Linked DNA regions of Jeotgalibacillus aurantiacus. Each later gene encodes a partner of the first gene's protein in a complex. Links are inferred from orthologs where the notes say so. Each region holds a gene or a part of one and is shown in the gene's direction. Other genes may lie near its edges.

Region 1 (5,469 bases):
TTTTTAGATAGACCAAATGCCCGTTGACCAGGTGTAAATCTGCCACGGTATGATAAAAATATGATTAAAAAGGAAGAGGGTGGAATGGATGAAACTAGTTGTCGCTGTCGTACAGGATCAGGACAGTAATCGTTTATCAACTGCATTAATGAAGAATAATTTCCGCGCTACAAAGCTTGCGAGTACAGGAGGCTTTTTGAAGTCGGGGAATACAACATTTATGATTGGTACAGAGGATGCCAGAGTGGATAAGGCGCTTGAGGTGATTAATGAGAGCTGCCGTTCACGGGAGCAGATGGTTGCACCTGTATCGCCGATGGGCGGAAATGCGGATTCTTACATTCCTTATCCGGTTGAAGTTGAAGTTGGCGGAGCCACGGTTTTCGTTCTGCCGATTGAACAGTTTCACCAATTCTAAGCAGACGGAGTGAGTCGATCACATGAAAATTAATCAGGATCTGCGTGTGGGAGCGAACCGTCTTCAAAATGGCCCCCAGGCTCAGCCGAACAGCCAGTTGAAGTTTGGTGATCTTGTTCAGAAACAGGACCAGAAGCTCCAGACAGATCAGCTTGCGAGGCTGATGGGGGATGTGACGGCAGCCGGTGATCGCCTGGCACGCTCACGTAATTTTAAGGATCTCGCCAAGTTTAAAATGCTCGTAAAGCGTTTTGTGAAGGAAACCGTTGAATATGGCATGAATTTAAAGCAGTCCCATTCATGGAATGAATTCGGTGAGGCCGTAAGCTGCGACTCGTGGAAACGATTGATGAAAAGCTGGCAGCCCTGACGGAGAGTGTCATGAAGAGTGAAAAGGATTCGATTGATGTGCTTGATCAGATCGGCGAAATCAAGGGTCTGCTGATTAACTTATATACGTAAAAATGAGGGATTTACATGGCTGAATCGTGGGAAGATTTACAAAAACGGCAGCCGCTTGCTGCAAAAATGCTGATGAACAGCCTGCAGAAAAACCGTGTGGCGCATGCTTATCTTTTTGAAGGTGTGCGCGGCACGGGTAAAAAGGAAATGGCATTATTTTTAGCGAAGGGATTGTTTTGCCGGCAGCCGATTGAAGGCGTTCCGTGTATGGAATGTGATCAGTGTCACCGGATTGCGCAGGGAAATCACCCGGACGTTCATGTCATTGAGCCGGATGGCTTATCAATTAAAAAAGAACAGATCCGGCTGCTTCAGGAGGAGTTCAGTAAAACAGGGATGGAATCCAGACGGAAAACGTACATCGTCAACAGCGCGGATAAGATGACGGTTCAGGCCGCCAATTCCCTGCTGAAATTTCTTGAGGAGCCGCATCCGTCCACGACTGCGATTTTACTGACTGAGCAGATGCATCAGATGCTTCCGACGATTTTGTCCAGGTGTCAGCACGTTGGGTTTAAGCTGCTGACTGCTGTTTTCTTTAAGGAAAAGCTGGTAGAAGAGGGCGTTCATCCGACGATGGCCTCCGTCTTGTCCAAACTGACGAATCAGGTGGAGGAAGCGGTTGAGCTGAGTACGGATGAGTGGTTTGTACAAGCCCGAAAAATCATGTTAAAATTATACGAAGTGCAAAAGACGGATCCCTTTGAAGCCATGACACGGGTTCAAAGCGATTATCTGCCGCATTTTAAAGAGAAATCACAAATTGATCAGTCGCTCGATTTGTTTCTTCTTATATATAAAGACCTCCTCTATATCCAGACGGAAAAGCTTGACCACCTGTCTTATCCGGACTGGCTTGATACGTTTCGTACAGATGCACTCCAAACGTCAGCGCGTCAATTATCCGACCAGCTGGCTGTCCTGTTAGAGGCCAAACGACAATTGCAACAGAATATGAATACACAGCTGCTTATGGAGCAGCTGATGCTTAAATTGCAGGGGGGATCTGCACTTGTATGAGGTAGTAGGTGTCCGCTTTAACAAAGCGGGTAAAATATATTATTTCGACCCGAATCAGCTGAACGTAACGGTTGATGATTATGTGATCGTCGAGACGGTCCGCGGGGTCGAATACGGTAAAATTGTTACTGATGTCAAGGAAGTGGACAAGAATGATGTGGTCCTGCCACTGAAAAAGATTGTCCGTCTTGCTGATCAGAAGGACCGCCTTTCTGTTCAGGAGAATAAAGAAGAAGCCATGCATGCTTATGAGGTTTGCTCAAGTAAAATCAGTGAGCATGATTTAGATATGAAGCTCGTGGATGTGGAATACACATTTGACCGCAATAAAGTGATTTTCTATTTTACCGCGGATGGCCGGGTGGATTTCCGGAACCTTGTAAAGGATCTGGCATCTGTGTTCAGAACCCGGATTGAGCTTCGGCAGATTGGTGTCCGCGATGAGGCGAAAATGCTTGGCGGAATTGGTCCATGTGGCCGTATGCTTTGCTGTTCAACGTTTCTCGGAGATTTTGAGCCGGTATCGATCAAGATGGCAAAGGACCAGAATCTGTCGTTGAATCCGGCGAAGATTTCCGGACTGTGCGGCCGTCTGATGTGCTGTCTGAAATATGAGAATGACGAATATGAAGCAGCAAAAGAGGAAATGCCGGACCTTGGTTCCTTTGTTCAAACACCTGAGGGAAGAGGAAAAGTCGTCGGGCTGAACATGCTTGAACGCGTTCTTCAGGTTGAAATGAAGGAGCAGGACCGTACGCTTGAGTACACACTTGAAGAAATTATGAATCAGGATGTTGCATCAATTCAAGCCACAGAGTAATGAGGTGGAGTTCGTGGATAAGAAGGAGTTCTTTGATTCAGTTGCCAATATGGAACAGCAGATTGGTCAATTGTATCAGCAGCTTGGCGAATTAAAGCACAATCTTGCTGATATGATGGAAGAGAATCATTCACTGCAGATTGAAAATGAGCATCTGCGCAGAAGGCTGGAACAGCTGGGGAACTCACAGGAGCCTGCCGCCGGCAACAAACGTGGCGGTAAAGGAAAAGCGTCGGAAGCTGACAGCCAGAGCACAGACATAGGAGAAGGATATGACAACCTTGCCCGTCTTTATCACGAAGGCTTTCACATTTGTAACATTCATTTTGGAAGCCCGCGTAAAGATGAAGATTGCCTGTTTTGCCTGTCCTTTTTAACGAAAAAATAACGAACATAAAAGGCTGGCGTTGCGCAGTCCGGATGGTGATGCTGTCCGGCTTGTGTCATGTCAGGCTTTTTTTCATGATCATGAGAGGAGAAAAAAGCATGAACTTAATAGGTGATGAGCGGCTGGACTATCTGCTTGCAGAGAACTTAAGAATTATTCAAAGTCCAACCGTTTTCTCCTTTTCATTAGATGCGGTGCTGCTCGCGCGATTCGTCTCTGTCCCGATTCAAAAAGGGAGCCTGATTGACCTTTGCTCAGGCAATGGGGTGATTCCGTTACTGTTGAGCTGCCGGACAAAAGGAACGATTACCGGGGTCGAAATACAGGAGCGGCTCGCTGATATGGCACAGCGCAGCTTTAATTACAATGAATTATCAGACCGTCTGCGGATGATTCAGGAGGATCTGAATGTGGTAACGCCACAGCTCGGTCATGCGAAACATGATGTGGTGACCTGTAATCCCCCGTATTTTTTAACGCCTGGAAAAGAAGAACTGAATGAAAATGATCATCTGACGATTGCCCGTCATGAAATCATGTGTACCCTTGAAGATACCGTGCGTGTCAGCAGTGAATTGCTGAAGCAGGGAGGAAAGGCTGCGTTTGTTCACCGTCCAGGGCGTTTGTTAGATCTGATTACATTGATGCGTCAATACCGTCTGGAGCCAAAGCGGATTCAATTCGTCTACCCGAAAGAGGGAAGGGAAGCGAATACGATTTTAGTGGAGGCGGCAAAGGATGGAAAAGCAGACGTGAAAATTTTGCCTCCATTATATGTGTATGATGAAAATAATGAATACACACCTGACATGAAGGAGATTTTATATGGAAAGAGAGACTGACCATTATTTTTATGTCCTTTATTGCCGGGATGGTTCTTACTACGGCGGCTATACCATTGATCTTGATCGCAGGCTCGAGCAGCATAATGCCGGGACCGCCTCAAAATATACGAGAACGAGAAGGCCGGTTGAAATGATTCATCATGAAATGTTTTCGACAAAACGGGAAGCGATGCAGGCTGAATATGCGTTTAAAAAACAGACACGTCGCCAAAAAGACCGTTATTTAGAAGAGAGGAGGGAATGTCATGCTTCAAACGCAACAAAGCTTTCATCAACCTGACGCAGGAAGGTTATATCTCGTTCCGACTCCGATTGGAAATCTCGAGGATATGACATTCAGAGCGGTCAGAATCTTACAGGAAGCTGACATCATTGCGGCAGAGGATACACGCAATACGATGAAGCTGTGTAATCATTTTGAGATTTCGACAAAGCTTGTCAGTTATCATGAACATAATAAAGAAGAAAGTGGGCGCAAGCTGATCCAGCAGCTGCTTGAAGGGAAGCAGGTCGCGCTTGTCAGCGATGCCGGCACGCCTTGTATTTCAGATCCGGGGTATGAGCTTGTGAAGCTTTGTCTTGCTGAAGGCATTAATGTCGTACCGCTGCCTGGAGCCAATGCGGCCGTCACAGCACTGATCGCCTCGGGACTCGTTCCACAGCCGTTTTACTACTACGGGTTTCTCCCAAGACAGAAAAAAGAGAAGCGGGAAGAGCTCGTTTTCTTATCAACAATGCCGGCTTCCTTCATTATATATGAATCACCGCACCGTCTGAAGGATACGCTGAAAGAACTAAAAGAAGCGGTGGGACCGGAGAGGCAAATGGTGATCTCACGTGAGCTGACAAAAAGGTTCGAGGAATTTATCCGCGGTTCGGTGGAAGAGTGCCTGACGTGGGCCGGTGAAACGGAGCTTCGCGGAGAATTTTGCCTCGTCATTGAAGGCGGCTCAAAAGAAGAATGGCAGCAGGAGGAAGGCGTCTGGTGGTCAGAGCTTTCATTGAGTGAGCACGTGGAGCATTATATGCAGGAGAAATCGATGACCTCAAAAGCGGCCATTAAGGAAACAGCAAAGGATCGCGGATTGCCAAAGCGCGATGTGTATCAGGATTATCATGTTGATCATTAAAGAAAACAGCTCTTTCGGGGGCTGTTTTTTGGCGTGGCAGTGGGGAGGTTGTGGGAATTGTTGTGTTACCGGAAAATTTTGTATCGATTCACTATTTAATTGTATTGTTCAATGAATGTAATGTACTGTTTCACAGATTTATTGTTCTGTAATGCTATTGAAGCACTGGAATTGTTATACTCATCAGGTAGAGTGTACGGATTCAGCAGTCAGATTGTATCGTTTCAACAATGTTTTGTATTGTTCCGCGTGTTTTGACCGGCCGCATTTACCTAACAACCCGCATCGAGGCCGCAAAAAAAAGCTGCTCCTCATCGGAACAGCTCAAATGTTACTTATTGATTAAGCACCTTGAAGGTTGCTTTGGATTTCCTTGATTAGCATCT
Region 2 (4,124 bases), on another replicon or contig:
GAAGAAGAGCCAGTTAAAAGATCCTGATTGATTTTTTAGCGGACAGATAGTATACTAAATTTTGCGTCGTCAAATGGCGTTTATGATTACTGGTCTCATTTTTGCCGTGCTAGGTGGGGAATTAGCGGTGCCCTGTATTCGCAATCCGCTCTAGCGAAACTGAATCCCTTCTCGAGGCTGCACATGCTTTTTGGTCTGCCTTCTGTAAGTGGTGTTGACGTCCGGGTCCTGCGCAATGGGAATTCATGAACCATGTCAGGTCCGGAAGGAAGCAGCATTAAGTGGAAGCTCTCATGTGCCGCGGGGTTGCCTGGACCGAGCTAACTGCAGAAGTAACGCTTGGGGCTGTCAGTCGACAGAAGGTGCACGGCATTTTAATTTATATCATCAAGCCATCCGGTTCATGCCGGGTGGCTTTTTTGCTGCGAAAAAGAAGGGCATTTTTCAGGACCCATCTTTCGCTTCATCGTTTCCTGACTGCCTGAATTGCGTTATACTGGATGAAGGACGATTATGAGATCGACAGGAGGGTAATTCATGGCTTATCAAGCGTTATACCGCGTCTGGCGGCCGCAGGAGTTTGCGGATGTTGTTGGACAGCAGCATGTCACGCGGACGTTGCAAAACGCCCTCTTACAGGAGAAAATCTCCCATGCCTATTTATTTTCCGGGCCACGTGGTACCGGGAAAACGAGTGCTGCCAAAATTTTAGCGAAGGCAGTGAACTGTGAGCATGCTCCGGTAAGGGAACCATGTAATGAATGCACCATCTGTAAAGGCATCACAGACGGCTCTATTCCGGATGTGATTGAGCTTGATGCCGCTTCGAACAATGGTGTGGATGAGATTCGCGATATTCGCGATAAAGTGAAATACGCGCCAAATGAAGGGCGCTACAAAGTATATATTGTCGATGAGGTTCACATGCTGACAACGGGTGCATTCAATGCTCTGTTAAAAACGCTTGAGGAGCCGCCAAAGCACGTCATCTTTATTTTGGCCACGACTGAACCGCATAAAATTCCACTCACGATCATTTCCCGCTGTCAGCGCTTCGATTTCAAACGGATTACGTCTCATGATATTACCGGGCGCATGATGCATATTGCCAGCGAGTCCGGCGTAGAGTATGACGAAAAAGCGATGCATATAATTGCCCGCGCAGCAGAGGGCGGAATGCGTGATGCACTCAGTCTGTTTGATCAGGCGATTTCATTCAGTGGTGAAAAAGTGACGGTTGAAGATGCCCTGACGGTAACAGGCTCGATCGGGCAGGATCAGCTGACGGCCCTGATGCAAAAGTTGAATGAACATGACGTTGCCGGTTCGCTTGATCTGATTCACCGGTTACTCGAGGACGGAAAGGATCCGGTGCGTCTGACAGAGGATCTGATTATGTACAGCCGTGATCTCCTCTTGTATAAAACAGCGCCGGGCCTTGAGGATTCGATGGAGCGGGTGCTGTCAGATGAAGCGTTTAAGGAAATGGCGGAGCAGATTCAGCCGGAGCAGCTGTATCAGTATATTGAAGGGTTAAATAAAACCCAGCAGGAAATGAAGCTCTCGAATCATGCAAGAACCCATTTAGAAGTAGCGGTTGTGAAGCTGTGTCATGTTGAGCGCGCGGCTACGGCAAGCGCGGCGGACATTCCGGATCTCAAGCAGCTGATCAGCCGGGTCCAGCAGCTGGAAGGCGAACTGAAACGGCTTAAGGAAAACGGCGTTCAGGCAGCACCGGCAGAAACCCAGCAGCCTGCCGCACCGAAAAAAGCAGCCCGTTCGAATACAATGTATAAAGCTCAGGCTGGCCGGATCGTTGAGGTGCTCCGCAACGCAACGAAAAATGACATCAGTCAGATCAAAGGTCGCTGGGGGGATATGCTTGAGAGCATGAACCGTCAGCAATTAAGGTCGCTGACTGCCCTTTTAAACGAAGCGGAACCTGTAGCAGCATCTCAGGACGCTTTTGTGTTAAAATTTAAATATGAGATTCATTGCAAGATGGCAATGGAAAACAATAAGCTGACCGACACGATGCCGTCTATTTTACAGGAGCTGACCGGCTCTTATTATTCAGTCATTGGCGTGCCTGAAGATCAGTGGCTCGAAATCCGCGAAGACTTTATTCAGAATCAGGATATGCCTGAGGGAGAAGATGCGGAAGCAAAGGAAGATCCGCTGATTGAAGAAGCGCGAAAGCTTGTCGGACCAGATTTACTTGATATTCAAGACTAAAAACTCGGAGGTAATCAAACATGCGTGGTATGGGAAATATGCAAGGTATGATGAAGCAGATGCAGAAAATGCAAAAGCAAATGGCGAAGGCACAGGAGGAGCTTGGTGAAAAGCGTCTGACTGGTACAGCTGGAGGCGGAATGGTGACGGTAACCGTTACTGGCCATAAGGAAGTTGTAGATGTAGAAATCAAAGAAGATGTTGTGGATCCTGATGATATCGAAATGCTGCAGGACCTTGTACTTGCTGCAACAAACGAAGCAATGAAGGCAGCGGACGAGTTGACCAACTCTACGATGGGACAGTTCACTAAAGGCATGAACCTCCCAGGGATGTTTTAAGGAGCCATATGCATTATCCGGAACCAATATCGAAGCTGATCGACAGCTTTATGAAACTGCCAGGAATCGGGCCGAAAACAGCGGCCCGACTGGCGTTTTTTGTATTAGGCATGAAGGAAGACACGGTGCTTGATTTCGCCAAGGCGCTGGTCAACGCCAAGCGGAATCTCGGTTTTTGCTCCGTGTGCGGACATATCACGGATCAGGATCCATGCTACATCTGTGAGGACCAGAAGCGCGACCGCAGTCTGATCTGTGTCGTACAGGACCCGAAGGATGTCATTGCCATGGAAAAGATGAAGGAATACTCAGGTCTTTATCACGTTCTGCACGGTGCGATCTCTCCGATGGATGGGATCGGCCCCGAGGACATTAACGTGCCGGATCTGTTAAAACGTCTTCAGGATGACGAGGTTCAGGAAGTGATCCTCGCCACTAACCCGAATATTGAAGGGGAAGCAACGGCGATGTATATCTCCCGTCTGCTTCGTCCATCCGGCATTAAAGTGACCCGGATCGCCCACGGTCTGCCGGTAGGAGGAGACCTTGAATATGCTGATGAAGTCACCTTATCAAAAGCGCTTGAAGGGCGCAGGGACGTATAAAGGAGCGCTCTTACATGCTGTTTCGTAAAAAAGGGAAGCTAAAGCAGGAATTCGATGATAAGCTCGTCGATCTCATGCACGACACAAGAGATGAATGGCAGCAGCAAAAAGGACTGGCTGAAATGAGCCTTGAGAAAAGTCCTCAGCTGATCGCTGCAGAAAAAATGGCGGAAGCACGTTATTTCTATTTATTTAAAGAAGCCCGTCACCGGAAAATTGTCATAAAATAATCTTCACACTCATACAATGTGTATACGGACCATCCTATAAAGGGGGAGCGGATACACGTGATCTGGCTGTGGGGAGCAGGGACGCTCATTACCGTATTGATGATCTTTACGGTAGGGATCGTCCCTTTTTTAAAATGGATGTGGCGGATAGGAACAAAGTGGATTGTCGGGCTGGGGCTGCTCTTTATCGTCAACCGTTTCGGACAGGAGTACGGTCTTTACGTTCCGATGAATCCGGTGACGACCGGGATTGCAGGGATTCTCGGGATCCCGGGCACGGCAGCATTGATCTTTATTTTCAGAGTATAACGATGAAGTTCCCTATAAAAGGAGAAGTGTTTTCCTTTTATAGGGAACTTTTTTGTGTGCCGTGCGTAGAACAGAGGACGAAGGAATCGAGAAGGAGTGAATCACATGAATCGTTATCGTGTAAAGCCGAGTAAAGGTGTGTCGTTGCTTGCGATGGTAATGGGCATAGCGTTTGTAGTGATCGGCGTTACTGTTATCATGCCAACAGCCGGCGCTTTCGGGGCAATCTGGACAGCTGGTGCAGCAGGCATTACGATCTTCCACGCGGTGAATGTCTTTTCAGTTAAAGGGGCTTCTACCTATGAAGCAGACGTGGAGCTCGGTCAGACTGAACAGCCCGGAGGAAATTATGAAGATAAAATCCGTCAGCTTCATCGTCTAAAAGAGGATGACCTCATTACAGA

Evidence for each region.
Region 2: holB (region 1) and dnaX share a complex: the UniProt entries of both Bacillus subtilis proteins name them as parts of the DNA clamp loading complex. The link is inferred for Jeotgalibacillus aurantiacus from one-to-one orthologs.

What each region holds. Positions count from the first base shown.
Region 1 is NZ_JACNMS010000010.1:5,463-10,931, forward strand. What follows is about bases 9-2,897. They hold holB (DNA polymerase III subunit delta'), read left to right. Parts: upstream 9-895; coding sequence 896-1,900; downstream 1,901-2,897. Other genes in these bases: H7968_RS17450 (cyclic-di-AMP receptor), read left to right, coding at 89-418; H7968_RS17465 (PSP1 domain-containing protein), read left to right, coding at 1,893-2,720; yabA (DNA replication initiation control protein YabA), read left to right, coding at 2,734-2,897. In the rest of the region: more of yabA, read left to right, coding at 2,898-3,108; H7968_RS17475 (tRNA1(Val) (adenine(37)-N6)-methyltransferase), read left to right, coding at 3,207-3,950; H7968_RS17480 (GIY-YIG nuclease family protein), read left to right, coding at 3,934-4,233; rsmI (16S rRNA (cytidine(1402)-2'-O)-methyltransferase), read left to right, coding at 4,199-5,083; H7968_RS17490 (AbrB/MazE/SpoVT family DNA-binding domain-containing protein), read right to left, coding at 5,426-5,469. UniProt on the Bacillus subtilis protein: DNA polymerase III is a complex, multichain enzyme responsible for most of the replicative synthesis in bacteria.
Region 2 is NZ_JACNMS010000011.1:13,645-17,768, forward strand. Bases 1-2,886 are described here. They hold dnaX (DNA polymerase III subunit gamma/tau), read left to right. Parts: upstream 1-537; coding sequence 538-2,235; downstream 2,236-2,886. Other genes in these bases: tadA (tRNA adenosine(34) deaminase TadA), read left to right, coding at 1-31; H7968_RS17615 (YbaB/EbfC family nucleoid-associated protein), read left to right, coding at 2,256-2,576; recR (recombination mediator RecR), read left to right, coding at 2,585-2,886. Also shown: more of recR, read left to right, coding at 2,887-3,181; H7968_RS17625 (YaaL family protein), read left to right, coding at 3,196-3,411; H7968_RS17630 (pro-sigmaK processing inhibitor BofA family protein), read left to right, coding at 3,469-3,720; H7968_RS17635 (SHOCT domain-containing protein), read left to right, coding at 3,826-4,124. UniProt on the Bacillus subtilis protein: Part of the beta sliding clamp loading complex, which hydrolyzes ATP to load the beta clamp onto primed DNA to form the DNA replication pre-initiation complex.